DNA from 2 places in the Solibacillus sp. FSL W7-1472 genome. Region 1 is predicted to be linked to the other one. Evidence: a T-box and tRNA genes for the amino acid it is inferred to sense, from the RefSeq annotation. Region 1 holds a T-box; the other holds one or more tRNA genes.
The links. A T-box is a leader RNA that pairs with one kind of tRNA and senses whether it is charged. The one in region 1 lies ahead of cysS (cysteine--tRNA ligase), so its partner is inferred to be a tRNA-Cys.
Positions count from the first base shown of each region.

Region 2: it encodes a tRNA-Cys, which carries the amino acid that the T-box ahead of cysS (cysteine--tRNA ligase) is inferred to sense. The anticodon was not compared.

Region 1 is NZ_CP150208.1:3,840,774-3,855,599, reverse strand. It holds gene radA (DNA repair protein RadA) at 222-1,595, shown strand; gene MKY07_RS19315 (GPR1/FUN34/YaaH family transporter) at 1,665-2,312, opposite strand; gene MKY07_RS19310 (PIN/TRAM domain-containing protein) at 2,598-3,677, shown strand; gene ispD (2-C-methyl-D-erythritol 4-phosphate cytidylyltransferase) at 3,691-4,371, shown strand; gene ispF (2-C-methyl-D-erythritol 2,4-cyclodiphosphate synthase) at 4,493-4,969, shown strand; gene gltX (glutamate--tRNA ligase) at 5,176-6,636, shown strand; T-box leader at 6,737-6,958, shown strand; gene cysS (cysteine--tRNA ligase) at 7,052-8,455, shown strand; gene MKY07_RS19285 (Mini-ribonuclease 3) at 8,456-8,869, shown strand; gene rlmB (23S rRNA (guanosine(2251)-2'-O)-methyltransferase RlmB) at 8,872-9,735, shown strand; gene MKY07_RS19275 (NYN domain-containing protein) at 9,740-10,252, shown strand; gene sigH (RNA polymerase sporulation sigma factor SigH) at 10,347-10,970, shown strand; gene rpmG (50S ribosomal protein L33) at 11,048-11,194, shown strand; gene secE (preprotein translocase subunit SecE) at 11,235-11,420, shown strand; gene nusG (transcription termination/antitermination protein NusG) at 11,600-12,139, shown strand; gene rplK (50S ribosomal protein L11) at 12,320-12,745, shown strand; gene rplA (50S ribosomal protein L1) at 12,878-13,576, shown strand; ribosomal protein L10 leader region at 13,651-13,796, shown strand; gene rplJ (50S ribosomal protein L10) at 13,829-14,329, shown strand; gene rplL (50S ribosomal protein L7/L12) at 14,402-14,761, shown strand.
Region 2 is NZ_CP150208.1:3,349,293-3,364,118, forward strand. It holds gene MKY07_RS16740 (acyl dehydratase) at 37-585, opposite strand; gene MKY07_RS16745 (aldo/keto reductase) at 615-1,445, opposite strand; gene MKY07_RS16750 (long-chain fatty acid--CoA ligase) at 1,635-3,248, shown strand; gene MKY07_RS16755 (hypothetical protein) at 3,474-3,650, opposite strand; gene MKY07_RS16760 (VOC family protein) at 4,019-4,906, shown strand; gene MKY07_RS16765 (sporulation protein) at 5,015-5,782, shown strand; gene trmL (tRNA (uridine(34)/cytosine(34)/5-carboxymethylaminomethyluridine(34)-2'-O)-methyltransferase TrmL) at 5,821-6,294, opposite strand; gene queG (tRNA epoxyqueuosine(34) reductase QueG) at 6,311-7,444, opposite strand; gene MKY07_RS16780 (phenylalanine--tRNA ligase beta subunit-related protein) at 7,544-8,233, shown strand; gene MKY07_RS16785 (hypothetical protein) at 8,247-8,756, shown strand; gene MKY07_RS16790 (LD-carboxypeptidase) at 8,991-9,902, opposite strand; gene MKY07_RS16795 (DMT family transporter) at 10,030-10,908, shown strand; gene nagB (glucosamine-6-phosphate deaminase) at 10,939-11,670, opposite strand; tRNA gene MKY07_RS16805 (tRNA-Leu) at 12,083-12,163, opposite strand; tRNA gene MKY07_RS16810 (tRNA-Cys) at 12,208-12,281, opposite strand; tRNA gene MKY07_RS16815 (tRNA-Gly) at 12,287-12,361, opposite strand; tRNA gene MKY07_RS16820 (tRNA-Gln) at 12,374-12,448, opposite strand; tRNA gene MKY07_RS16825 (tRNA-His) at 12,472-12,547, opposite strand; tRNA gene MKY07_RS16830 (tRNA-His) at 12,587-12,662, opposite strand; tRNA gene MKY07_RS16835 (tRNA-Trp) at 12,695-12,768, opposite strand; tRNA gene MKY07_RS16840 (tRNA-Tyr) at 12,779-12,862, opposite strand; tRNA gene MKY07_RS16845 (tRNA-Thr) at 12,869-12,944, opposite strand; tRNA gene MKY07_RS16850 (tRNA-Phe) at 12,952-13,027, opposite strand; tRNA gene MKY07_RS16855 (tRNA-Asp) at 13,050-13,125, opposite strand; tRNA gene MKY07_RS16860 (tRNA-Met) at 13,129-13,203, opposite strand; tRNA gene MKY07_RS16865 (tRNA-Val) at 13,222-13,297, opposite strand; tRNA gene MKY07_RS16870 (tRNA-Glu) at 13,325-13,399, opposite strand; tRNA gene MKY07_RS16875 (tRNA-Ser) at 13,417-13,508, opposite strand; tRNA gene MKY07_RS16880 (tRNA-Asn) at 13,518-13,593, opposite strand; rRNA gene rrf (5S ribosomal RNA) at 13,608-13,723, opposite strand; rRNA gene MKY07_RS16890 (23S ribosomal RNA) at 13,844-14,826, opposite strand, start outside.

The DNA of each region.
Region 1 (14,826 bases):
ATAGTTCCTGCCTCGTCTTTTTTATGCAGACTGAAGTTGCTGGGTACTGGTGGCATATACAAGCGAAACGCGCCGGTTACACATACGCAATTAAACGGGATGTACAGGAATTGTTATATGTATGAGAAGCTAACCGAAAAAGAATTTTGCGACGGATTAGTGGGTATTCAATTTTGTTTCGTGTACAATTATAGGAACAAACATTCGAAGGAGCTAGCAAAATGGCAAAAAAGAAGTCTAAATTTATGTGCAGCAGCTGTGGCTATGAAGCAGCAAAATGGATGGGGCGCTGTCCTGGCTGTGGCGAATGGAATACGATGAATGAAGAAGTCGAAGTCATCTCAAAAGGGCCACGCGGGGCGTTCCAGCATTCTACAACGGCTACAAAAGCAACCCCTATTATCCATGTGGAAGTACAAGAAGAAACACGTATCGCTACAGAAATGAATGAATTTAATCGTGTACTCGGAGGCGGTATTGTACCAGGTTCACTCGTGCTGATAGGCGGTGATCCGGGTATCGGGAAATCGACATTACTACTGCAAGTATCTGCACTTCTTTCTAATCAGGGGAAACGTGTTTTATATATATCCGGTGAAGAATCTGTACGTCAGACGAAGCTGCGTGCTGAACGTTTAGGTGTCCATACACCAGAGCTTTATATTTACTCGGAAACGAATCTGGAATTTTTAAATCAAACAATCGATGAAGTCCAACCGAAATTTGTCATTGTCGATTCGATTCAAACGGTGCACCATCCGGAAGTTACTAGTGCGCCGGGCAGTGTGTCACAAGTACGTGAATGTACAGCAGAATTAATGCGTATTGCAAAAACAAAAAATATCGCTATTTTCCTTGTTGGTCACGTTACAAAAGAAGGACAGATTGCCGGTCCGCGTATTTTAGAACATATGGTAGATACGGTGCTTTACTTTGAAGGGGAACGTCACCATAACCACCGGATTTTACGCAGTCAGAAAAACCGTTTTGGTTCTACAAATGAAATTGCAATTTTTGAAATGCTCCATGGGGGATTAAAGGAAGTATTGAATCCGTCCGAGCTGTTCTTACAGGAACGTTCACAAGGTGCCCCTGGTTCAACAATTGTTGCATCGATGGAAGGGACACGCCCAATTTTGGTAGAAATACAGTCGCTTGTTACACCAACCAGTTTCAATTATCCGAAGCGTATGGCAACCGGGGTTGACCAAAACCGTGTTCAGCTTTTAATGGCGGTATTGGAAAAACGTATGGGCATGATGCTTCAGGCACAGGATGCGTATATTAAAGTTGCGGGTGGTGTGAAACTGGATGAGCCTGCGATTGATTTAGCTGTCTTAACAAGTATTGTATCAAGCTTTAAAGATCAGACAGTACGTCCGACAGATTGTTTTATCGGTGAAGTGGGCTTAACGGGTGAAGTACGTCGTGTTTCCAGAATTGAGCAACGTGTACAGGAGGCGGCAAAGTTAGGGTTTAAACGCGCCTTTATTCCAGCTTCTAATATTGGGGGCTGGGAATTCCCGCCGGACATACAAGTCGTCGGTGTTGAAACAATCAGTGATGCACTGCGGGAATCTTTCCAAAATTTATAGTGAACGGATTCATAATAATCCGCACAAGAAAGAGGCACGGGAAGTTAAAAATTTCCATGCCTCTTTAAATTATGCTTTTACTGTTTTTTCTTTCTTTAAAAATGCTTCTCTTGTGAAAATACCAAAAGGCTTTCCAATCGGTAAGAAATTGAAGCCGAAATGCTTGTTCAATACATTAGCACCTGCACCGTAAAGTGATAAAAGAGCAATGATTAATTCAGAGTAGGCTGCTAATAAATGCATACCGTGCTCCATAATGCCAAATGAACTTAATGCCAGACCAATAAATAAGAAGTCGATCATTACAAAGATCGCGAATAGAACTTTATTTGTTTCAGCTGCACCAATCGTCATAAATAGGGTAAAGATTAAATAACCTAAATACACAACACCGAGCTGAGATGTATCAACAGATGCCTGTAATGTTGCACCAAATACACCGGCTTGAACGAACCAGCTCATACCTACACCCATCCAGAATAAACCGTATGCGCCGAATGCAGTCGTACCAAATGTATTATTATGTTTTGAGTCTAAGACAGATGCGTAAAATTGTGCAATACCACCTAAAAATATTGCCCAAGGAATAACCAAACCTAAGCCCTCTGTCCAGCCTAACTTTTGAGTGGAAGCAACAAATGTTACAATCGCCAAACCGAATAGACCGATTGCAGACGGATCAGCAGTAGTAATTTTTACTTCTTTTGCAGTATTCAAAACGTATTCTCCTCTTCTATGTTAAAATTTTCTATTATATTAATATAATATATTCATTAGTTTGTTTAAGCTACAGGGAACGGAAATTTAGAATGAAGTACGTCATTATTGAATTAATATCGCGCAAATCTAACTAAAAAAAATAGGGAATAATCTTAAAAAATGGGTAAAATCCTAATATTGGAATTCAATTGGCGTTTGTTGTTTATTTACCCTTGCTTTTGGTACCTGGGCTTCGCATGAATGAAACTTTAGATGTATAATTATTACTTGGAGGTGAAACAAATGTTGAAGAAAATAATTCAAGTAGCATTTTTATTTATCGGTGGAGCATTAGGCCTCATTTTCTTACCGCCATTATATGCATTCATGAACTTATCATCCAATCCTTGGCTTAATAATCCATATTTCAGTGTTGCGATAGGTGCTGCTTTGTTATTCGTTTTATCGTTTGCATTATCTGATTACTTTGTAAAATTAATTACTTGGTTAGAGGAAGTATTATTCAAATTGCCTGCAGCGGATTTATTATTTGGTACGCTCGGTTTAATCGTAGGATTATGTGTAGCAACATTGGTCGGTGTCGCGATCAATCAAATGAACATTCCGGTTATTACCGCTGTTGTTCCTGCTATTTTATCCATTGTTCTTGGTTATCTTGGTTTCCGGCTAGGTTTTAGTAAACGGGATGAGCTGTTGCAAATTTTTTCCGGGAAGTCGACGAAAAAGCGTCAGAGTGACGGTTCTGTCAAGGAAGTTCAAGATCAGGAGCAGTATAAATTACTTGATACAAGTGTCATTATTGATGGCCGTATTGCTGATATTTCAGCAACAGGGTTTGTTGAAGGGGTTTTAGTTGTACCTCAGTTTGTTTTGACGGAACTACAGCATATCGCGGATTCATCTGATACATTGAAGCGTACGCGTGGTCGCAGGGGTCTAGATATTTTAAAAAGGCTTCAGGACGAACGTGCGTCGAAGGTACTTATTACGGAAGTTGATTTTGAAGATGTGTCTGAAGTGGATTTAAAGTTGGTTCGATTAGCCAAAAACATGAGTGCCCAAATACTGACGAATGATTTTAACTTAAATAAGGTCTGTGAACTGCACCGTGTACAAGTATTGAATATTAATGATTTGGCAAATGCGGTGAAACCGGTCGTAATTCCGGGTGAAGATATGCAAGTCGTAGTCATTAAAGACGGGAAAGAACACAATCAAGGTGTGGCCTATTTAGATGACGGTACAATGATTGTAGTAGAAGGCGGCCGAAGCTATATTGGCCAGGCGATTACAGTGACGGTAACGAGCGTACTTCAAACATCAGCAGGGCGAATGATTTTCGCCAAGCCAAAAGAGGATTAGGATGTGAAGCATTTTGCGTTATGAAGTCGTTTTGCCGGCAGCAGGAAGTGGAAAGCGCATGGGTGCCGGGCAAAATAAATTATTTTTAAACTTAGCGGATAAACCGATTTTAGTTCATACACTTCTTGTTTTTGAACGTGATGAAAATTGTACAGGAATTTGGCTTGCCGTAAAGGATGAGGAACGGCCATTTATCCAGGCGCTCATCGAAAAACATAATATTACAAAAGTAAAAGGCTTGCCGACAGGTGGTGAAGAACGCCAACATTCAGTGCATTCGTGCATAAAAGAAATGAGTGCAGTGGATGTTGTCCTTGTTCATGATGCTGCAAGACCTTTTATTACTATTCCGAAAATTACCGAACTTGCAAAAGTCGCTTATGAAAAAGGAGCGGCTATTGCAGGAGTTCGTGCGAAAGATACGATGAAGGTCGTCCATAACGGTCTTATTAAAGAAACCGTTGACCGGGAGTCTTTATGGATGGTTCAAACACCACAAGCGTTCCGTTATGATTTACTGGCAGAAGCTGAGAATGTAGCTGAAAAGGTGGGTTTTTTAGGAACGGATGAAGCGATGCTCGTGGAGCGTTTAGGACATGATATTCATATTGTGGAATGCAGTTATGAAAATGTAAAAATGACAACGCAGGAAGATCTGATTTTTGGGGAAGCTATTTTAAAACAACGAAAATAGAAGATACCTTGAAAAGAATATAGGTTTGCGAGGCTTTTTTCGGACAAGTTGATTATACTAATGATAATGAGATTACCAGAAAGAAGGTGAAGGCTAGTTTACTTTGTAGGCTAGCAACGATATGTTTCGAATTGGACAAGGGTTTGACGTTCACGAATTTGCAGAAGGACGTCCATTAATTTTAGGTGGTATTACAATTCCACATGAGCGCGGTTTAGTAGGTCATTCAGATGCCGATGTACTTTTACATACAGTAACAGACGCGGCATTAGGTGCAATTGGTGAAGGGGATATCGGCCGTCACTTCCCTGATACAGATCCGGAGTGGAAAGATGCAGATTCAGCGAAGTTACTTGAACACATCTGGAAGATGGTTGAAGAGCGCGGATATAAATTAGGCAATGTGGATTGTACGATTATGGCACAGCGTCCGAAAATGGCCCCATATATTTTACAGATGCAAAACCGTATCGCACAACTACTGAATGCCGAACCTTCGCAAGTTAATGTAAAAGCGACAACAACAGAGAAGTTAGGTTTTGTGGGCCGTGAAGAAGGAATTGCAGCAATGGCAACGATTCTTTTAGTAAAAGCATAAAGTGCGATAAAATTGAGGGCGTGTGTCAAAAATCGGCACACGCTACTTTAATTTAATAACTTACAGTGGTAGAATGGTTAAAGTTTAAAAGACATCTATTGTGCCGATATTGGACAATATAATGTCCGTTCATATCCATATAAAAGTAAATTTTTTATATTCGGAAAAGGTCGAGCGTTTTGACGCTAAAATTAGGAGGCAATATTATGACGAAAACAGTTCGCGTTCGTTATGCACCATCGCCAACAGGATTCTTACATATCGGTGGCGCACGTACAGCATTATTCAATTATTTATATGCAAAACATCACAACGGTACTTTTGTAGTACGTATTGAAGATACAGATATTGAGCGTAATGTAGAGGGCGGGGAAGCTTCTCAACTTGATAACTTACGCTGGTTAGGCATTACACCGGATGAATCGATTGATATCGGTGGCCCATATGCACCTTACCGTCAAATGGAACGTCTTGATATTTATAAAGAGCATGCAGAAAAAATGCTGGAAAACGGACAGGCGTATAAATGTTTCTGTACTTCAGAAGAGCTTGAAGCATCACGCGAAAAACAAAAAGCACAAGGTGTTGCAGCACCTGCATATGATGGAAAATGCCGTCATTTAACAGCCGAGGAAGTTGCTGAAAAAGAGGCTGCTGGTATCCCTCACACAATTCGTATGCGTGTTCCGGAAAATGTTACGTATCAGTTCACTGATTTAGTTCGCGGCGAAGTATCGTTCGAATCAAAAGATATCGGCGACTGGGTACTTGTAAAAGCAAACGGTATTCCAACATACAATTATGCGGTAGTACTGGATGACCACTTCATGGAAATTACACATGTATTCCGTGGGGAAGAGCATTTATCAAACACACCAAAACAAATGATGATTTTTGACGCATTCGGATGGGAATATCCGCAATATGGTCATATGACATTAATCGTAAATGAAGAGCGCAAGAAATTATCGAAACGTGATGAATCAATCATCCAGTTCGTTACACAATACAAGGACCTTGGTTACTTACCGGAAGCGATGTTTAACTTCTTTGCATTGCTTGGCTGGTCACCGGAAGGAGAAGAGGAAATCTTCTCGCATGACGAATTTGTAAAGCTGTTTGATGAAAAACGCTTATCAAAATCACCATCTATGTTTGATAAAACAAAACTAACATGGATGAACAACCAATATATTAAAAAAATGTCTCATGAAGAGGTAGTTGCTTTAGCATTGCCACACTTGCAAAAAGCGGGCTTACTTCCAGAAGAGCTGTCAGAAGAGCAACATGCATGGGCTTCTGATTTAATCGCGCTTTACCATGAGCAAATGAGCTTCGGTGCAGAAATCGTAGAATTATCGAGCCAATTTTTCACAGAAGAAATTGCATATGATGAAGAAGCAAATGAAGTGTTAGCGGGTGAAACTGTGCCGGCTGTTATGGCTTCATTTAAAACTCAATTAGAAGCTTTAGAAACTTTTGATGCCGCTTCAATTAAAGCAGCGATTAAAGCTGTACAAAAAGAAACGGGTGTAAAAGGTAAAAATCTGTTTATGCCAATCCGTGTTGTGACGACTGGTCAAACACATGGTCCGGAATTACCGAATGCCATTGCTTTAATCGGCAAGGAAAAAACAATTGCCCGTGTTGAAAAATTTGCAAAGTAATTCATTTTGTAAATAGGGAGCTTACTTAACAGTTCTCTAGAATGGATAAAATGATTGATTTTTCTGAAAATAGATGTAAAATGAATATAATTCTATAAGTGATAGCACGTTGAGAAGGAGAAGTACGCTGCGCACCCCTTATTAGAGAGGATCACCACCGGCTGAAAGTGATCCAGGTTAAGGCAAAGCTGAAATGCACCTTTGAGTATTTAACTGAATTTGAAGTAGGTTAAATCGATTTGTCCACGTTACAGGACTTTAAGCGGAAAAAGTATGGCTACTTTTTCAACCAGAGTGGAACCGCGCATCTAGCGTCTCTGTCACCTTCTTTAGGTGATGGAGACGCTTTTTTCATTTGAATGGCAAATTAACCCAATACACACCGAAAAGAGCAATATGAAAAAGGAGAGGCAATATGACGATTCAAATCTTCAATTCGTTGACAAGACAAAAAGAACCATTTATTCCGTTGGAGGAAGGCAAAGTAAAAATGTATGTATGCGGACCGACTGTATACAATTACATTCATATTGGGAATTCCCGTCCGGTAATCGTCTATGATACAGTACGTCGCTATTTACAGTATGCAGGCTATGAGGTGAAATTCGTTTCGAACTTTACCGATGTGGATGACAAAATTATTAAAGCAGCAAATGAATTAGGTGAAGAAACTTCTGTCTTAACAGATCGCTTTATCGCTGCTTACTTTGAAGATATTACGGCGCTTGGATGCCAAAAGGCGGATGCCCATCCACGTGTAACAGAGCATATGGATGATATTATCGAGTTCATAAAAGTGCTGATCGACAAAGGCTACGCATATGAATCCCAAGGCGATGTTTATTATCGTACGCGTAAATTCAATGGCTACGGTAAGTTAAGTCACCAATCTATCGATGATTTAAAAGTAGGAGCACGTATTGAAGCCGGCGAGAAAAAGGAAGACCCGTTGGATTTCGCATTATGGAAAGCGGCGAAAGCAGGCGAAATTAAGTGGGCATCACCATGGGGAGAAGGACGTCCAGGATGGCATATTGAGTGTTCTGTAATGGCACGTGAGCATTTAGGTGATACAATCGATATTCACGCAGGCGGACAGGATTTAACATTCCCTCACCATGAAAACGAAATTGCCCAATCTGAAGCGCATAATGATAAAACATTCGCGCGTTATTGGATGCATAACGGCTATATTAATATTGATAATGAAAAAATGTCAAAATCACTGGGCAACTTTATATTAGTGAATGATATCCGCCAGCAAATTGACCCGCAAGTGTTGCGTTTCTTTATGCTGTCTGTTCATTACCGTAATCCGATCAACTTCGCTCAGGATTTAGTGGAAGCAGCGAAAAATGGTTTAGACCGTATACGTACATCTTATACGAATGTGGAGCACCGTCTCACATCTTCTGCAAGTTTAGGGGATAACAGTGAGCAATGGCTTGAAAAAATTGGTCAGATTAAAGTTGATTTCGAAAACGCGATGAATGATGACTTTAATACAGCAAATGCGGTTTCGGCGCTATTTGAACTTTCCCATATTGCCAATGTGTATTTAAACGAAGCAAATACGGATAAAGAAGTATTGCAGGCAATTTTAACGATGTTTGATACAATTGGAAATGTACTAGGTATTCATATAAAAGTAGAAGCTGGCTTACTCGATGAAGAAATTGAGGCATTAATCGAGGAACGTAATCAAGCCCGCAAAAACCGTGATTTCGCTCGTTCAGATGAAATCCGTGACCAACTGCTGGGCATGGATATTGTGCTTGAAGACACTCGTCAAGGTACACGCTGGAAACGAGGACAGTAAATGCAAAATTTAACACCACATGATGTCATACAACTAAATGCACTGGCGCTCGCTTATATGGGCGACGCCGTGCTGGAACAAAGAATTCGGGAACATTTAATATTGTCGGGCCGCGCAAAGCCTAACACATTGCATAAAGAGGCGACAAAATATGTTTCGGCCAAGTCCCAGTCCAATATTGTACATCGTATGATCGAAGAAAATTACTTAACAGAAGAAGAGCAAGCTGTTTTCCGTAGGGGACGCAATGCCAAATCAGGATCTGTTCCGAAAAACACAGATGTACGCACATATCGTAATAGTTCAGGATTTGAAGCGGTTTTAGGCTTCTTATTCCTTAGCAAAGAACATCATCGCGCAAATGAAATAATCGATTACGCAATCGAAATTGTCGAACAGGCAAAAGGAGTGTAACTATGGCAGAGAAAAGACAGCAAAATCGTAAACCAAAAGATTTTAAAGGTCGCGATAAAAAAGCAGATACTTTTAAAACTCAGGAGAAAAAGCAACAAGAAAAGCCGCAATCTGCCCAGGAAGAACTATCAGGAGAAATGATTGCAGGAAAAAATCCGGTACTTGAGGCACTTCGCGCAGGCCGAGAAATAAATAAGTTATGGATTGCTGAAGGCGTTAAGAAAACAGGTGTGCAGGAGCTAATGGACTTAGCGAAAGAACAAGGTGTCCTCGTACAGTTTGTACCAAAGCAAAAAGTCGATAAACTTGCAGAAAACCATCAGGGAATCGTGGCATCAGTCGCGGCATATGACTATGCAGAATTGGACGATCTATTTGCCGCAGCGAAGGCAAAAAGCGAAGACCCGTTCTTTTTAATACTGGACGAGTTGGAAGATCCGCATAACTTAGGTTCGATTATGCGTACAGCAGATGCGATCGGTGCACATGGTATCATTATTCCGAAGCGTCGCGCAGTCGGTTTAACAGCAGTTGTTGCTAAAGCTTCAACAGGTGCTATCGAGCATGTGCCTGTTGTGCGTGTGACCAATTTGGCCCAAACGGTGGATGAGCTAAAAGACCGCGGTGTATGGATTGCCGGAACAGATGCAAAAGGTTCGGCAGATTATCGTAAAATGGATGCAACATTACCGCTTGCATTAATTATTGGTAGTGAAGGTAAGGGAATGAGCCGTCTTTTAAAAGATAAATGTGACTTCTTATATCACTTACCGATGGTTGGTCATGTAACATCATTGAATGCTTCCGTAGCAGCGGCATTACTTATGTATGAAGTGTACCGCAAACGACAAGAAGCTAACGGATGAGGTCATGCAGAACATATTGCTAGTAGACGGCTATAACATGATCGGTGCATGGAGTGAGCTTCGTCCGTTACGCGAGCCTCACTTCGAAGATGCGCGTGATCGGTTAATTGAACGAATGGCGGAGTATAAAGCGCATACAGGCTGGCGTGTTATTGTTGTATTTGACGCGCATCTTGTTCCGGGCACTGAACAACTTTATATTCAGCATGCCGTGGAAGTGCTTTATACACGTAAAAACGAAACAGCGGACGAGCGCATTGAAAAATTATCGAACGAATTAAAAGGGCGAAAAATCCAAATACACGTCGCAACATCCGATATGACTGAACAAAATGTTGTATTTGGTCATGGTGCATTAAGAAAATCGGCACGTGAGCTTGAAATTGAAATGCAAATTATTCAATCTAAAATTTCATCCAAAGTAAAAGAATCGACCGACGAAAAACCGGCCTCAAGAATCAAGCTATCAAAAGAAGTGGAACTACAGTTTGAAAAATGGAGAAGAGGGCTCAAGTAATAGATTGCCCGTTATTTCCAATTAAGTTATACTATTCCTAATTATTCTAGCGTAACTGAGGTGATTTTCATTGCTTAAAAGTGAGAAGTTACAAATGGTACTACGTTTTGAACATTTGACAGATGAAGAGCTTGTAGAACAAGTGCATCTAGGCAATACAGATGCGTTAGATTTTTTAATTTCAAAATACCGATTGTTTGTTAAGGCGAAAGCGCGGTCGTATTTTTTAATTGGTGCGGACAAAGAAGATATAATTCAAGAAGGAATGATTGGCTTATATAAAGCGATTCGGGATTTTAAAGAGGACAAGCTTGCGTCATTCCGTGCCTTTGCAGAACTTTGCATTACACGGCAAATTATTACGGCAATTAAAACAGCTACTAGACAAAAGCATATTCCGCTAAATTCATATGTTTCTTTAGATAAGCCAATTTACGATGAAGAATCAGAGCGCACACTGATGGATATTATTACGAGTCCTATTTCGGACGATCCTGAGTATTTGATGATTAATCGCGAAGATTATCTTTATTTGGAAGAGAAGATGGGTGAAGTATTAAGCGAACTCGAACAGCAGGTGTTGGTTCGTTATTTGGAAGGACAATCCTATAATGAAATTTCTGAAGAATTGGATCGACATGTAAAATCCATTGATAATGCATTACAGCGGGTGAAGCGCAAATTGGAGCGTCATCTTGAACTAAAAGAAATGACTTAAACACCATGAGCCTTTATTGACAGTGGGAAATTTAGGTGTTAGTCTTTAAAGGACAAACTGCCGAAAAGGTGATAAACATGGCAAAGAAAGTCGTTTTAAGTTGTGAAAAATGTGGTTCAAGAAACTACAGTGTCCCGAAAAAAGAAGGGGCAAGCGAGCGTTTAGAACTGAAGAAATTTTGCTCTCACTGTAATGAGCATACAATGCATAAACAAACGTTATAAATGAAAATAGATTAATTCGTTGTTCGGAGGTTAGGCAAAGATGAGTAAAGTAACAAACTTTTTACAAGAAGTCGGCTCAGAAATGCGCAAAACAAGTTGGCCGAAAAGTAAAGAGTTAACGAAGTATACGGTAGTAGTAGTTTCTACAGTTATCGTAATGGCGTTATTCTTTACAGCAATAGATTTAGGAATCTCAGAATTATTCCGTTGGTTCTTGTCTCTGTAAGCTATATCATGTTAATATTTCGAAATAGCCCGTCCATGCCATATAACGGGTTTTTTCATTTGTTAAAAAATGCTGACAGCTTAATTTAAAGAAATAGATTATTGAAGTTTTGTGATCAGGGAAATATATACCCTACACACATAATGTAAAGGAGGGACGGACGATTTAGTCCTACCTATATGGAGAAAAATTGGTATGTAGTTCATACGTATTCCGGTTATGAAAACCGAGTAAAAGCAAATCTTGAAAAACGCGTGGAAACGATGGGAATGCAAGATAAAATTTTCCGTGTAATCGTAGCTGAGCATGAAGAAATCGATGTAAAAGAAGACGGCAAGAAAAAAGCGGTAATGCGTAAAATCTTCCCAGGTTACGTTTTAGTAGAATTGATTATGACAGATGACGCTTGGTATGTCGTTCGTAATACACCTGGTGTGACAGGATTTATCGGTTCTTCGGGCGGCGGTGTAAAACCAACTCCTTTATTACCGGAAGAAGCGGAACGTCTGCTTGCACAAATGGGTATGAACGAATCCTTATTAGGTGAAGTTGAGATTTCTGTTGGTGAAGTTGTAGAAGTTCTAGAAGGACCATTTGCACATTTCCAAGGTCGCGTAGAAGAAGTAGATGTCGACAAAGCAAAATTAAAAGTTCTTGTTGATATGTTTGGTCGCGAAACAGTAATGGAGCTAGACTTTAACCAAGTTCAAAAAATATAGAATTATTTATACTTGATTAAGCAATTTAAAAGTGTTATCATTTCAAAGGTCAGACTGTCCAAGTTTTGGGCGTGTGATTATAATTAGTTTTAATGTTATCGGCAAGTTAGCTGACGAACAGATATTTGAGTGGGAGGGGTAACCCAATTACCACATCACGGACTTAAGGAGGTGTGTCTCGTGGCTAAAAAAGTTATTAAAGTTGTAAAACTTCAAATCCCTGCTGGTAAAGCAAACCCAGCGCCACCGGTTGGTCCTGCATTAGGTCAAGCAGGTGTAAACATTATGGGATTCTGTAAAGAATTTAACGCTCGTACTGCTGATCAAGCTGGTCTTATCATTCCAGTTGAAATTTCAGTATTTGAAGACCGTTCATTCACTTTTATTACGAAAACTCCGCCAGCTGCAGTATTACTTAAAGTAGCTGCTGGTATCCAATCTGGATCTGGTGAACCAAACCGTAAAAAAGTTGCAACGGTTAAACGTGATAAAGTTCGCGAAATCGCTGAACAAAAAATGCCAGACCTTAACGCTGCTTCAGTTGAAGCTGCTATGTTAATGGTTGAAGGTACTGCGCGAAGCATGGGTATTACGATCGAAGACTAATCCCATCTTCAACACTTGATGATGTTTTTGTTTTTGGAAGGTTGCTGCACTCGGATACTTGTTTGATGAGTGCGCAACCTTTATTCGTGGGAGGTCAAATCCGTTACAACCACAATCAAGGAGGAAATTATAATGGCTAAAAAAGGTAAAAAACTGCAAGAAGCAGCTAAATTAATCGACCGCGCTACTTTATACTCTGTTGAAGAAGCAGTAGCATTAGCGCAAAAAACAAGCACAGTAAACTTTGATGCAACTGTAGAAGTAGCATTCAAATTAGGTATCGATACTCGTAAAAACGACCAACAAATCCGTGGTGCGGTAGTATTACCACACGGTACTGGTAAAACTCAACGCGTATTAGTTTTCGCTAAAGGTGAAAAACTTAAAGAAGCAGAAGCTGCTGGCGCAGACTATGTAGGCGATGCAGAATACATCCAAAAAATCCAACAAGGTTGGTTTGATTTCGATGTAATCGTTGCAACTCCTGACATGATGGGTGAAGTTGGTAAATTAGGTCGTGTATTAGGTCCTAAAGGTTTAATGCCAAACCCTAAAACAGGTACAGTTACATTTGACGTAACAAAAGCAATCGAAGAAATCAAAGCTGGTAAAGTAGAGTACCGTGCTGAAAAGTCTGGTATCATCCACGCACCAATCGGTAAAGTTTCTTTCGAGACAGAAAAATTAGTAGAAAACTTCTTAGCTGTATTTGAAGTAGTTCAAAAAGCTAAGCCAGCTGCAGCAAAAGGTACTTACATGAAGTCTGTAAACGTTACAACTACAATGGGTCCTGCTGTAAAAGTTGACGCTGCTAACGTAACAGTTAAATAATTTCCGATTTTTTAAAAATCGTAAAATAAAATTTGTTGACAACGCACCTCTTACTTGGTAAGATGAGTGCTGTTGTGAATCATCCATTTGTACCGTAGACAGTAGGGGTGCCATACGCACTTAATGATCCTACCGAGGACATAGGAGTTCGGATTCTTTTTAAGATGATGTACTTTCAGCCTCTATGTCTATTTTGATATAGAGGCTTTTCTTTGTCGGTATAAATGACTCATTCTAATAGGAGGTGTCATCATGAGCAAAGCAATCGAAACTAAAAAAGTTCAAGTTCAAGAAATCGCTGATAAATTCTCTGCTGCTGGTTCTATCGTAGTAGTAGATTACCGTGGTTTAACAGTAGCACAAGTAACTGAATTACGTAAGCAATTACGTGAAGCAGGTGTTGAGTTCAAAGTTTACAAAAACACTTTAACTCGCCGTGCTGCGGAAGCTGCTGGTTTAGAAGGAATCAATGAATTCTTAACTGGTCCTAACGCTATCGCATTCTCTAACGAGGACGTAGTAGCTCCTGCTAAAATTATTAACGAATTCGCTAAGAAAAATGAAGCGTTAGAAATTAAAGCTGGTATTATCGAAGGTACTGTGGCATCAGTTGAAGACGTTAAAGCTCTTGCAGAACTTCCATCTCGCGAAGGTCTATTATCAATGCTTTTATCTGTACTTCAAGCTCCAGTGCGCAACTTCGCACTTGCAACAAAAGCTGTTGCAGAACAAAAAGAAGAGCAAGGCGCTTAATAGTAGCCTCATAACTTCAAAAATCAGGCAAACTGCCTAAAACTAATAAACATTCCATAGGAGGAAATTAAAATGAACAATGAGCAAATCTTAGAAGCTATCAAAGCTATGACAGTTCTAGAGTTAAACGATTTAGTAAAAGCAATCGAAGAAGAATTCGGTGTAACAGCTGCTGCTCCAGTAGCAGTAGTTGCTGGCGGTGCTGCTGCAGCTGAAGAAAAAACTGAGTTTGATGTAGTATTAGCTTCTGCTGGTGGAGAAAAAATCAAAGTAATCAAAGTGGTTCGTGAAATCACTGGTTTAGGCTTAAAAGAAGCTAAAGAAGTTGTTGATAACGCTCCTAAAGCTCTTAAAGAAGGCGTTTCTAAAGACGAAGCTGAAGCTATCAAAGCTAAACTTGAAGAAGTTGGCGCTTCAGTAGAAGTTAAATAATTTTAGTTTAACTTTAATTGCTAAGCTATGAGCTTAGTTTAATAAGGAAAGCTCGTCACAATTTT
Region 2 (14,826 bases), 490 kb from region 1:
GAGGCGTTCGTAATTAAAATACGGACGCCCTTTTTCCTATCTTTTTTCACGCTCAATATAAGTTACTTCATTCGCTCTTGAAAATTGATAAATCAAGCTTTTACCGGTTGAGTGCAATTCTTTTTCTTTAATGACAAACTGATCCCCTGTTTTTGTTGTAAATGTGATATCTCCCTTGTTACTGCCTACGACATATTCATAAACAACTTCATCGAAATCTTCCCACCGATATTGTTGTTCCTCAAATAAATGATGTCGCTCCAATTGTTCCTGGCTAATCAACAAATAATTTTGAGTCGATAAGTAACCAATGCCAACACTCAATATAAAGAGTAATAAGCCAATCAAATAAACCTTTATATTACGCCTGTACGCTAAAATCCACAGCATCACTATCGCAAAAAGACACGCCACCAGAACTAGTCTTAAATTAATTGGATTCGGAATAAACGTAGCGGCTGTGTTATTATACTGAAAAAACTCCATCTGAAAAATCGGATGGAAAATCATAATAAAAGGTGCAACAACTACAATCGTTACTGCAGCCATCGAGAAAAACAAACTCGGTGAAAAGTTTTTAAACACAGTTTCACTCCCCCTAAGTAAAAACGATGTTAGAAATCAAACTTGAAATTATCAGGATTTTGTCCAAAACGTTCATTACGGTTCAATGCATTTAACTGCTGCATCGTTTCATTCGTTAATTCGAAATGATATAGTTCACTATTTTCTTTTATGCGTGAAGCTGTAACAGATTTCGGAATGATGATGACATCGTTTTGCAAATGCCAACGTAAGATGATTTGAGCTGGTGATACATTATATTCATCTGCAATACGAATAATCGTTTCATCGTTTAAAACTTTTCCGCGTCCAAGCGGTGACCATGCTGTTACCGCAATTTGCTGCTGTTCACAAAATGCACGTAGTGGTTCTTGGGTTAAATACGGGTGGGCTTCGATTTGGTTAACCATTGGCTCGACGTTGCAAGTTGCCAAAATTGTCTTTAAATGATGTTCATGATGGTTTGATACTCCCGTTACACGGATGAGTTTTTCATCATATAAGCGTTCAATTGCACGGTACGTATCTACATATTTATGTTCGACCGGCCAATGTGTTAAATAAAGATCCACATAATCCATATCAAGCTTTTTTAATGATGTTTCGAATGCACGTAAAGTATTGTCATAGCCTTGGTCGCTATTCCAAACTTTTGTTGTAACAAAGAGATCCTCGCGTGGTACAGAAGAATGGCGAATGGCTTCCCCTACTTCTTCTTCATTGTAATAAAGCGCTGCCGTGTCGATTGCACGGTAACCTAGATCAAGCGCTGCTTCAATCGCCTCAAGTGTTTCATCACGGTCTGTCATTTTATAAACGCCTAATCCTAAATAAGGCATTTCTGCGCCATTGGCTAATTTTTTCGTTGAGTGTAAATTCATTTTGTTCACCTCTTAGATTTGATTGTACTTATTATAACATTCTAATTATTTGCCGTTTATTAATCGCTATCAATTATTAATGCTTACTGGCCAGTAAACTTATTATCTACTATATTCCCATTACCAGAATAATCTTCCAGATACAGGAGTATATATTATAATATATTCTCTTGGAGGAGCTGAAAAACTATGATGGATACACAACTAGTTTTGACAAAATTTTTGAAGCGTGCACAACGGTATTTCCCGAACAAACAAATTATCTCACGTACAAGCCCCACTAAGACACATCGTATTACATTCAATGACTATGTAAAAAGAACACATCGATTAGCGGATGCCCTAACAAAACTTGGGATGAAGCGCGGCACAAAAGTCGGTACATTTGCCTGGAATCATCATCGTCATCTCGAAGCGTATTTTGCGATTCCGAGCAGTGGTGCAGTTTTACACACGATTAACATCCGACTTGCCCCAGAACATATTGTTTATATTATTAATCATGCCGAAGATGAAATTTTATTGATTGATAGCGACTTATTCCCATTAGTCGAGCCTGCACTAGACCACTTAAAAACGGTCAAGCATATTATTGTCATGGGTGATGAATTGAGCGCTCCTCAATCCAGTTTTCCGAATGTATATAGCTACGAACAGCTTCTTCAGGAAGCGGATGAAAATTTCGAGTTTCCGACAGATCTGGCTGAAAATTTGCCGGCTGGGATGTGCTACACTTCAGCAACGACGGGTATGCCAAAAGGTGTCGTTTATACACATCGAAGCATCGTACTGCATAGCTTGGCACTGGGTCTTGCTGAATCCTTTGCCATTAAAGAAAGCGACACTGCCCTGCCGATTGTACCGATGTTCCATGCAAATGCATGGGGCTTCCCGTTTGCTGCATTGAATTTCGGCTCAAATATTATTTTACCGGGACCGATGATGACACCTGGCTTAGTTTTGGATCTGATTGAACAAGAGAAAGTAACGATTACAGCTGGAGTTCCAACGATTTGGCTTGGTGCACTTTCTGAACAGGAAAAACAGCCACGAGATCTCTCTTCTGTCCGTTTAATCATTTCTGGTGGTTCCGCTTCCCCGAAAGGTTTAATTCAAGCTTACAATGAAAAACTCGGTGTTCCGTATATCAACGCTTACGGTATGACGGAAACTTCACCGCTTGTAAGTATGTCGCATCTTATAAGTGAGATGAACGACTATACAGATGATGAACAGTTAAACATTCGTGTATCCCAAGGATTGACGGTTTCGCTAATTGAAACAGAGGTCGTGAACGAAAACGGTCCGGTTCCATGGGATGGCAAAACAATGGGTGAACTACGTGTCCGCGGTCCATGGATTGCCTCAGAATATTATAATGATGAGCGGACAAAAGAAGCATTCCGAGATGGCTGGCTTTATACAGGTGACATTGCGGTATATACAAAAGAAGGCTATATCAAAATTACCGACCGCACAAAGGACCTTATTAAATCGGGCGGTGAATGGATTTCGTCCGTTGATCTTGAAAATGCCCTCATGTCACATCCTGCTGTATTCGAAGCAGCCGTAATTGCGGTCCCCCATCCAAAGTGGCAGGAGCGCCCATTGGCATGTGTCGTTTTAAAAGAAGGTGCAACGGCATCTAAAGAGGAGCTCATCGAGTCAATTGAACTGGAGTTTGCAAAGTGGTGGCTTCCGGATGATGTTGTATTTTTAAACGAAATCCCAAAAACTTCTGTCGGCAAATTTCTAAAAGCAACGTTGCGAGAACAATTAAAAGACTACGAGGTTCAAATTTAACTTAAAAAGTAAAAAAACTTAGTAAGAAACGGATATTTTATAAAATTGATTGAAATGAAGGGCGAGTGTTCGTGCTGACGGTTTCACCTTTCGCACTGTGAAAACATTAGCTGACGGCTACGCCTTTCGCTACAAGCAAGCTTCCTACGGGATTATGCATAGCAAAAAGACGCCACTTTTCTTTGAGAAAAGTGGCGTCTTTGGATTATGTCCAAACTAACTTTTTTATTTTCCCTCTTCCTGCTGTTCATCCTCTTCATCATCAAACTGCTGCGGATCTGAAATGCGTTCCGCTTCTTCCAATTGTCCGCCGTCTCGCAAGTTCTCCATTTGCTTCCCGAGAATTTTCAGCTCATCCATCGTATTAGCCATATTTCCATTAACGATTTCTTCTCTTTTCATATAAATCCCTCCAAATTAATTTAGTATTATTTTTTTCCAATTTTGACTGATTTCTGTCATAAATAAAGTATTCATTCAAATAATTTATGCTATACTGAAAAAAGAGATAATTAAAACATGAGGAGGATTCTTCCATGAAATTACTTTTAATTCTTGGTGTCAGCATATCATTTTTAATCGCTATTTTCACAGCTGGCTATGATAGCAAACCATTCTCAAAAGAAAGATAATTCCACTAGCTTTCCAGTAAAGGACAATCGTTAATTAGCGGTTGTCTTTTTCATTTGACTTTTATTGTTGCATATTTTATATTAGTTACATAAAGTAAGTTGATTATAAAAAATAACCATTAAGGGAGATCATATATTATGGCTACACATTTTCATAAAAAACCAAATCTTTATCCTGCTCATGTTCAATTAAAAGTTTCTGACTTAGTACGTTCGATCGAATACTACACAACAGTTATCGGCTTTAAAGTATTACAGCAAACAGAAACGGAAGCATACTTGACAGCAGACGGACAAACAAGCTTAGTATCACTAGTCGAAGTACAAAATGCTCAGCCACTTAAACAAGGCTTTGCAGGTTTATACCACTTAGCATTACTATTACCCTCTCGCAAGGACTTAGGAAACATCGTACAGCATTTTGTTAATCTGAATGTTCGAATCGGTGCTGCAGATCATGATGTTTCAGAAGCACTTTACTTAAACGATCCGGATGGAAATGGTATCGAAATTTATATCGACCGTCATGAATCGGAATGGACCTGGAATCAGGACGAACAAGTCCATATGGTGACAGAACAGCTGAATTTCCAGCCGATTTTAGCAGCTGCAGACGGCAACTGGAACGGCTTGCCTGCTGACACTGTTATGGGGCATGTACACTTATCCGTAGTAAACTTGGACAAATCGGAGCAGTTTTATACAAATGTATTGGATTATAATGTCGTGACTCGTTACGGTGCACAGGCGCTGTTCGTATCAACAGGTAAATATCATCACCATTTCGGCTTAAATACTTGGAACAGCAACAACGGCCATGCTCCAACAAACGATATGGTAGGTTTAAAATCCTTTACAGTCGTGTTAAAAGATGCGAAGTATGCTGAAGAAGTAAAACAAAACCTGACAACTAACGGCTTCATCATTGAAAACTTTGCAGAAGCACCAGCACACGGTGGTACCCAGTTATTCTCAACAGTAGATCCAAACGGTTTACGTATCGTATTTACATTAGACGGTGAATAATTACCGTTAACCTAAAGCAAGAGCCCGAAAAATTTTTCGGGCTCTTTTTGAAACTTTCTTTTCTATCCTACGTATACATAATTAATTACAATAAACGGAGGAATTCATTTGTCACTATTTAATAAAGTTTTAGCAAGTGTTGGTATAGGAGCTGCAAAAGTTGATACGAAATTGCACAAATCAACTTACACGTTGAATGAAAATATTTCAGGTGTTGTAGAAATCATCGGTGGTAGCACGGAACAGCAAATTGATGCAATCTATCTAACACTTCATACAAACTTTATCCGCGAAATCGATGATAAAAAGATTAAAGATGAAGCGGTGCTTCACAAATACAAATTAAATGAGCCATTCACAATTCAGGCAGACGAAAAACGCCAAATTCCATTTTCATTCTCTCTGCCCCCTGTTGTTCCGGTAACGACCGGCAACTCGCGTGTATGGATTCAAACAGGCTTAGATATTAAAAATGCGGTCGATCCTAAAGATAAAGACTTTATCGAGATTCAGCCGACTCGTCTTGCGAACAGTGTGTTAACTGCCATTCAAAACATGGGCTTCCGGTTGCGTAAAGTAGATAACGAACAAGCCCCTTCTTATTTACGCCGCCAAACACCGATTGTACAGGAATTTGAGTTTACACCGACAAACAACACGTATCGCCGGTATCTAGACGAACTTGAAGTTGTCTTTTTACATCAATCATCAAACTCAGTCGAAATTTTAGTGCAAGTAGACCGACGTGCCCGCGGGCTTGGAGGATTTTTATCCGAAGCGCTCGATATGGATGAGAGCTTCATCCGTCTCACATTATCCGAACACGACAATATTCAGGCAAAGCTTGAGCAAGTAATTAAAACGAAGATGAAATAATCAAAAGGCAAGAAGCATCAGTCGCTTCTTGCCTTGTTTTATTTTAAACCTGGATAGTTTTGTTGTCTTAGTACTTCGTAAATCACAATTGCCGCTGTATTTGATAAATTCAGTGAGCGGATATGGTCACTTTGCGGGATGCGCAGGCACATATCGGCACGTTCTTTTGCAAACTCCTTTGGCAAGCCAGTCGTTTCTCTTCCGAACATAAAGTAAAGGTCACGCTCTGAATTGCTGAAATCATGTGTCGTAAACGGCTCATCACTATATGTCTCAATTAAATATACATCGCCATCTTTACTGTACTCGATAAAATCTTCTAAAGAATCATGGTAAACGACATTCACGTGTTCCCAATAATCCAATCCAGCACGCTTCAGCATTTTGTCATCTGTTGAAAAGCCCAATGGACGGATCAAATGTAATGATGTATTCGTTCCAGCACAAGTACGGGCAATGTTGCCTGTGTTTGCCGGGATTTCTGGTTGATATAATACGATATGGTTTGGCACTTCTGATCCTTCTCTCTTAATGATTTAACATTGCTAGCCCTTTATCAATCTCCGCCAGCACTTCTTCATCCTGCTCTGTTTTTTTTGCAGCTATTAAAATCTCCACTGCCCCATCCGTTCCGATTTTTCCGATTGCCCATGCAGCGGTCCCTCTTAATACAGGACGCTCATCTTTTTGCAGTACTTGAACTAAATCAGGCATCGCCGCTTCTTCTTTAAAGTGGGCCAGCGCTAAAATGGCATTGCGCTGAATCGGCTTTTTGCCGCGCCATGAGCCGGATACATGACCAAACTTTGCCTTAAATTCCTTATTGGAAATCGATAAAAGAGGCTGTAGTAAAGGTTTTGCGATTTCAGGATCGGGAGTGAATTCATCATGGATCCAGTTCAGCTTTCCTTTATTTTTCGGGCACACTGTCTGACATGTATCACAGCCATACAAACGGTTTCCGATTTTTGCCCGAAACTCATCCGGTAAAAATCCTTTCGTTTGAGTTAAAAAGGCAATGCACCGCTGTGAATTCAGCTGCCCAGGCGCAACGATCGCTCCAGTTGGACAAACATCAATACATAATGTACAGTCTCCGCATTCATCCTCCATCGGTGTGTCAGGGGCAAACGGGATATTTGTGATGATCTCGCCTAAATAGACGTACGAACCAAACTCCGGTGTTATGATCGAACAATTTTTGGCGCTCCAGCCGATACCTGCCCGTTCTGCAACTGCACGATCTACTAGTTCCCCAGTATCGACCATCGATTTCACCTTTACATTTGGCACACGTTCATGCAGCCATGCTTCAATGAGCTGCAGACGTTCACGAACAGCTGTATGATAGTCAATCCCCCATGAAGCACGGCAAAAAATACCGCGGCGCTCCCCTTTTTTTCCCTGCGGGGCATCTTGCATGCGTGAAGGATAGGCAATCGCGATCGCAATAATACTTTCTGCTTCATCTAATAATTTTAAAGGCTCTGTACGCAGCTCTATATTTGCTTCTTCAAAGCCTGATTGGTATGCTAATTGTTGCTGACGACGCAGACGGTTTTTCAATTCATGAAACGGAGCAGCGGTCGTAAATCCGATTTTATCAACACCAATAGATGCTGCGTATTTCACTAAATCTTCTTGAAGTTGATGAACTTTCATTTCACATACTCCTTTCAAATGATACAATAATTATAAACTTATTCCGTATTACATATTTTAGTATTTCTCCCATTAAAAACAATGTAAGTAGGTGTTCTCATGAATATTTCAATAAATGAAGCTCTTTTTTCTGTCAATGAGCAATTAAAAATTGGCCTTATCCATTATAGCAAAATTATCGTCGAAGAATCTCCTCAAATGATTAAAGGTCGCACACAACTTTATCAGGAAAATCTATATTTGGAATTACAGGAAACACCTGTGACAGAACGTCCTGGTATTAAAGAGTGGCGCCAGCTTTGGAAGGCTTTTGGCGGGGACCCGAACCGGTACCGTCACTCTGCGGAAAGCTTAATGCGCCGTATCGCCAAACAGCAATATTTAGCACCGTTCCATTCGGCTGTTGATCTAAATAACTTCTTCTCCCTGCAATACGAAATACCTGTTGGCATTTATGATGCAGAAAGTATTGATGGTAATGTGGAAATCAATGTCGGCAATGCATCGACAGGCTATGAAGGAATTAATGGACGCTTTAATTCATTGGATAACATCATCCATACCAAGGATGCAATCGGTCCATTCGGCAGCCCCTTTGTTGATTCAAAAAGAACGGCAGTGACAGAAGCTACGACAAATGCGCTGCAAATCTTTTATTTACGCCCTTCCCTCAGTGGAAAGGAAGCTGCTGAACTACTAGGCAGTGCAGGAAACATGTTTACACAAATTAGCGGTGGCGAATATGAAGTACATATTCTTTCAAAGGAAAATCCAAAAGTTCATATTTAAGGAGTGAAATCGTTTGACTATTAACTTAGCTGAGGCAGTAAAACTAAAAAGTATCATTACGAAAAGAATCCAGGAACGAACAATACAAGTACATTCATTAACACATGCTATCATTGAAAAAGGCGAACAGCCGAAAACACCTGATTATACACTCGAAATGCTTGAAGCCGAGTTAAAAGAGCTTCGTTATGATTCACGTAAACTTGATGCCCTGATCTACCGGGCTAATATCGACAATACTATTGTGTTTAAAGATGAGGAAATGCCTATTGTAGAGGCGATTGAACTTGCGAGTCAATTACGTGCAGAAGCACAATTTTGCAAAAACCTTGGTTCTGAGGAAAAAGAGGCTTTCTACCATAATTCCGGTGATGCCATACTTTACCGTGTAGCATTGTATGATCCAATGACATACCGAAACCGTGCAAATGAGCTTGAAAAGGAAGCACATCGCCTTTCCAATTTAATTAATGCCAAAAACTATCAAGTTGAAATTGAATTTGATGACAGCAACTATTTCTAAACCTAGGGCGGTGAGACTCCAAACTAGGTAATAACGGGCGATTTTTGCTTCGGCATCCCCAACTAATGGTCAAACCGATGACCCTTTACCGTTTACACTGTTACCTTTCACACATAACCAACTATAGTAAAAGCTAACACAATCGTAATTGAGTATTTTTGCTCGCCCGTTATTAAAAGACACCTGCTCACTTACACGTGAAAAGGTGTCTTTGCTTTTTATCTCATCTGAATCCTACTCTACACCCGGTAAAATGCTTAATGTCTTATCATCTGCATCTAATAATACGTCCACACCTAATGGAATCGCAATATTAGGCTCGCAATGACCAATTTTGAACCCTGCTACTGCCGGTTTGTTAAACGGCTTCAAATATCCTTCTATTACCTTCAGCACATCTTCATAGCTGTATGTATCATCCGGCATATTAAAGTCTGCTATTACAAAGCCTGCTGCAAGCTCCAGCTTTCTTGAAAGACGAAGCTGATTCAGCATTAAATCAATTTGCTCGATTGTTTCACCTAAATCTTCAAGTAGTAAAATTTTATTGCGCACATCAATTTCAAATTTAGTTCCAAGTGTGCTGACAATACGGTTTAAATTTCCGCCTGTCAATTCGCCGCGTACAGCTCCCGGTATAATTGTCGTAAGAGGTGAAATGCTTTCTGTATACTGAATTTCAATCGGCTGGAATAGCTGCTGGAACATTTTTTTAGAAAGAGGGTCCAGTTCCCCTTTTGGACTAGACAGCATCGGACCATGGAATGTCACTAAATTTGCAAACTCGTTTACTTGTGTATGTAAAGTCGTCACATCGGAAAAGCCCCAAATTATTTTCGGATTGTCCTCGATTAATGGATAGCTTATCTTATCGATGATTCTTGAGATTCCGTAGCCGCCCTTCACTAAAAAGACTGCCTTCACTTCCGGATCAACAATCATTTGGTGGAAGTCTTTAATCCGCTCCTCGTCGGAACCTGCCAAATAGCCTTCGTATGCCTGTACCGTATTACCAAGCTTATACTTTAAACCTAATTCCTCTAAAAACGCTAATTTATCCCCTACTGATTCTATATTAAGCGGACTACTTAAATTAACTAATCCTACTGTATCGCCATGCTGTAACCTTGCTGGTCGAATTTTCATGCTAATGACCTCCTTTTGCTTCTGTCGTTATTGTATCATAGCGTTTTATGTAAAGCGCATTGCAAATTCCATGTGGTTGTCCCTATAATAGATAAAATCAATTTCCAATATAAGGAGATGCTCAATAATGAAATTTCCACCACAGCTACTGCTCATTTTGGCTACTTTATTGTGGGGCGGCAACTTTGTAATTGGACGAGCTGTTTCAGGAGATATTCCTCCGATTACACTTGCCTTTTTACGTTGGATTGTTGCCTTTCTCGTATTTTTCCCAATCGCTTACAACCGGACGAAAAAAGAATGGCCTGCGCTGAAACAGCATTGGGGTGCTGTCATCATTTTAGCAATAACAGGAGTTGCCGCATTCAATACACTCGTCTACATCGGCTTGCATGATACAACATCCATTAATGCATCTTTAATGAATTCATCAACACCGATTATTATATACATACTGAGCTTTATCTTTTTAAAAGAACGGTTAACGAAGTTCCAAATGATCGGCACACTGCTTTCTTTAGCCGGAGTGCTCTTTATTATATCCGGAGGCTCATTACAAAGCCTGCTTTCATTTTCATTCAACAAAGGGGACTTGATCGTTTTGATTGCGGTAGTGTGCTGGAGTTTCTATTCATTACTCATTAAAAAGTACGCAGGTAAGCTGCCGGGTTATTCTACGTTTTTAGTGACGATTGCAATCGGAGCTATTATGTTACTGCCGTTCGCAGTATATGAACTACTAACAACATCACAAGCAATCGTATGGAACGCTTCGACAATTGGGGCGATTTTTTATGTAGGGATCATTGCTTCGATAGTTGCCTTTTTAAGCTGGAACAATGGCGTTGTCTCATTAGGAGCAAACAAAGCAGGAATCTATTTAAACTTTATTCCTCTATTTGCCACAATCTTTGCTGTACTGTTTTTAAATGAGCAACTCCTCATCGCTCAAGTAATCGGAGGCATTGCGGTAATTACAGGAGTATTTATTTCATCGATCAAATAAAGGAGTGCACAATGTATGCACTCCTTTACCTTATTTTACATCTGTATAAATAACCGTCACATCTGGATGGTTGTGCAGTGCGCTCGCAGGGAAATCTTCTGTTACGACACCGCTGCGTAAACGTTCAAATGCCTCCTGTTTTGATGCACCTGAAATTAATAATACAATCTTTTTAGAACTTAAAATTGTTTTGATCCCCATTGTAATGGCATGTGTCGGCACATCATCAATAGAATCAAAATAGACTTGATTCGCTTCACGTGTAGACTGTGCAAGCTCTACAATATTTGTACCTAAATCAAAAGGAGTTCCAGGTTCATTAAAACCGATATGTCCATTTACACCAATTCCTAAAAGCTGTATATCAATATTTCCCGCCGCATTAATCAATGCATCATATTCAGCGGCAGCTTTTTCTAAATTCGACTTATTACCAGCTGGTAAATAAATATTTTCCCGTTTCATATCGATATGATTAAACAGGTTATAGTCCATATAATAATGGTAGCTCGCTTCATTTGCCGGATTAATACCGATATATTCATCCAAGTTGAAAGACTTGGCTTGTTTAAAAGATACTTCGCCTGCCTTATACGCAGCTACAAGCTTTTTATAAAAGCCTTCCGGGGTACCTCCTGTAGCCATTCCAAATACCGTTGAACTATCCTTTTTTAATTGATCTATAAAAATTGTTGCAGCAATTTTACTCAACTCACCATAGTTTGCCGCTTCAATCCACTTAAAATTTGTTGCTACATTCATTTGTTTAATTCCCTACTTCCTCGCTATATTCCATAATTTATATCACTTAAATAAAATGCGTTTTTTTAAAATTCATTCCTAACATCACTATGTTAATTTTATAGTAAATAATTTTAATACGCCAGAAAAAACGTGCAGGATTTTCTGGAAAACATACTAATTTCCTTTGTATATAATATGATATTCTCCCATACTAATTTCCCAATATTCCGTACGCAGACTTTATTTTTCTCATTATCATATAAAAGAATCGATGAATCTATTCTTTCCTAATTTCACTTATAAATACCACTGTTGAAGTCGGATTCTATAATCTATTCTATGCTCTTTAAAAAGATTATGGGACTTTATATATCGATTATAAAAATAAAAAAAGACCTCACAGTATGAACTGTGAAGTCTTTTTTTCAGATACCGAGTGTGGGACTTGAACCCACACGCCTCGCGGCAACGGATTTTGAGTCCGTCGTGTCTGCCATTCCACCAACTCGGCAAAATAAGGTAAAAAAAAATCGGTTTCTCCGATTAAATAAAATATGGAGGCGGCAACCGGATTTGAACCGGTGATAAAGGTGTTGCAGACCTGTGCCTTACCACTTGGCTATGCCGCCATATTTGGAGCGGAAGACGAGGTTCGAACTCGCGACCCCCACCTTGGCAAGGTGGTGTTCTACCACTGAACTACTTCCGCAAAATAAAAAAATGGCTGGGGTACCTGGATTCGAACCAGGGCATGACGGAATCAAAATCCGTTGCCTTACCGCTTGGCTATACCCCAAATATTTAAATTATGATATAGAATGGGGCGACTGATGGGAATCGAACCCACGAATGCCTGAACCACAATCAGGTGCGTTAACCACTTCGCCACAACCGCCACTATATTATAATTTTAACACTTAAACCTAAATAAAAATGGGGCGACTGATGGGAATCGAACCCACGAATGCCTGAACCACAATCAGGTGCGTTAACCACTTCGCCACAACCGCCACTATATTATTTTAAGTATTTTTAAGTTATTTGGCAGGGGCAGTAGGAATCGAACCCACACTGACGGTTTTGGAGACCGTAGTTCTACCTTTAAACTATGCCCCTATCAAAAGGATGGTGGAGGGGGACGGATTCGAACCGCCGAACCCTAAGGAGCGGATTTACAGTCCGCCGCGTTTAGCCACTTCGCTACCCCTCCAGGTAATGGTGCCGGCGAAAGGAGTCGAACCCTCGACCTACTGATTACAAGTCAGTTGCTCTACCAACTGAGCTACACCGGCAAAAATATGGTGGGTTTGGACGGAATCGAACCGCCGACACTTAGAGCTTCAATCTAATGCTCTACCAACTGAGCTACAAACCCACAAATTAATTTTTTTAAAAAATGGCGGTCCCGACCGGGATCGAACCGGCGATCTCCTGCGTGACAGGCAGGCATGTTAACCGCTACACCACGGGACCATTTGGTTGCGGGGGCAGGACTTGAACCTGCGACCTTCGGGTTATGAGCCCGACGAGCTACCACTGCTCCACCCCGCGATAATACTATTTGTTTAATGGTGGAGGATGACGGGCTCGAACCGCCGACCCCCTGCTTGTAAGGCAGGTGCTCTCCCAGCTGAGCTAATCCTCCAATGCTGGATACTACTTATGTATCTTTTGGTGACCCGTACGGGATTCGAACCCGTGTTACCGCCGTGAAAGGGCGGTGTCTTAACCACTTGACCAACGGGCCTCTTTATAAATTAAGCCTGGCGGAGAGTAAGGGATTTGAACCCTTGATGCAGGGTTACCCGCATACACGATTTCCAATCGTGCTCCTTCGGCCACTCGGACAACTCTCCAAGATTTAATGGCTCCGAAGGCAGGACTCGAACCTGCGACCTGCCGGTTAACAGCCGGATGCTCTACCAACTGAGCTACTTCGGAATAATTCTATAACAGCCTAGCGACGTCCTACTCTCACAGGGGGAATCCCCCAACTACCATCGGCGCTAAAGAGCTTAACTTCCGTGTTCGGTATGGGAACGGGTGTGACCTCTTTGCCATCATCACTAGACTATTTAATCGAAAGACATTATTTATTATATCATACTTTTCTTATTTGTCAAGTATTTATATAATAATTTTTCATTCTTTCAAAACTGGATAAACGTTTCATTGAATTGAGCAATAAAATGTGGTTAAGTCCTCGACCGATTAGTATTCGTCAGCTGCATGCGTCACCGCACTTCCACCTCGAACCTATCTACCTGATCGTCTTTCAGGGGTCTTACTTACTTGCGTAATGGGAAATCTCATCTTGAGGGGGGCTTCATGCTTAGATGCTTTCAGCACTTATCCCGTCCATACATAGCTACCCAGCGATGCCTTTGGCAAGACAACTGGTACACCAGCGGTATGTCCATCCCGGTCCTCTCGTACTAAGGACAGCTCCTCTCAAATTTCCTACGCCCACGACGGATAGGGACCGAACTGTCTCACGACGTTCTGAACCCAGCTCGCGTACCGCTTTAATGGGCGAACAGCCCAACCCTTGGGACCGACTACAGCCCCAGGATGCGATGAGCCGACATCGAGGTGCCAAACCTCCCCGTCGATGTGGACTCTTGGGGGAGATAAGCCTGTTATCCCCGGGGTAGCTTTTATCCGTTGAGCGATGGCCCTTCCATGCGGAACCACCGGATCACTAAGCCCGTCTTTCGACCCTGCTCGACTTGTAGGTCTCGCAGTCAAGCTCCCTTATGCCTTTACACTCTACGAATGATTTCCAACCATTCTGAGGGAACCTTTGGGCGCCTCCGTTACTCTTTAGGAGGCGACCGCCCCAGTCAAACTGTCCGCCTGACACTGTCTCCTACCCCGCTAAGGGGCATGGGTTAGAAGTTCAATACAACCAGGGTAGTATCCCACCGACGCCTCCTTCGAAGCTGGCGCTCCGAGATCTCTGGCTCCTACCTATCCTGTACAAGTTGTACCAAAATTCAATATCAGGCTACAGTAAAGCTCCACGGGGTCTTTCCGTCCTGTCGCGGGTAACCTGCATCTTCACAGGTACTATAATTTCACCGAGTCTCTCGTTGAGACAGTGCCCAGATCGTTACGCCTTTCGTGCGGGTCGGAACTTACCCGACAAGGAATTTCGCTACCTTAGGACCGTTA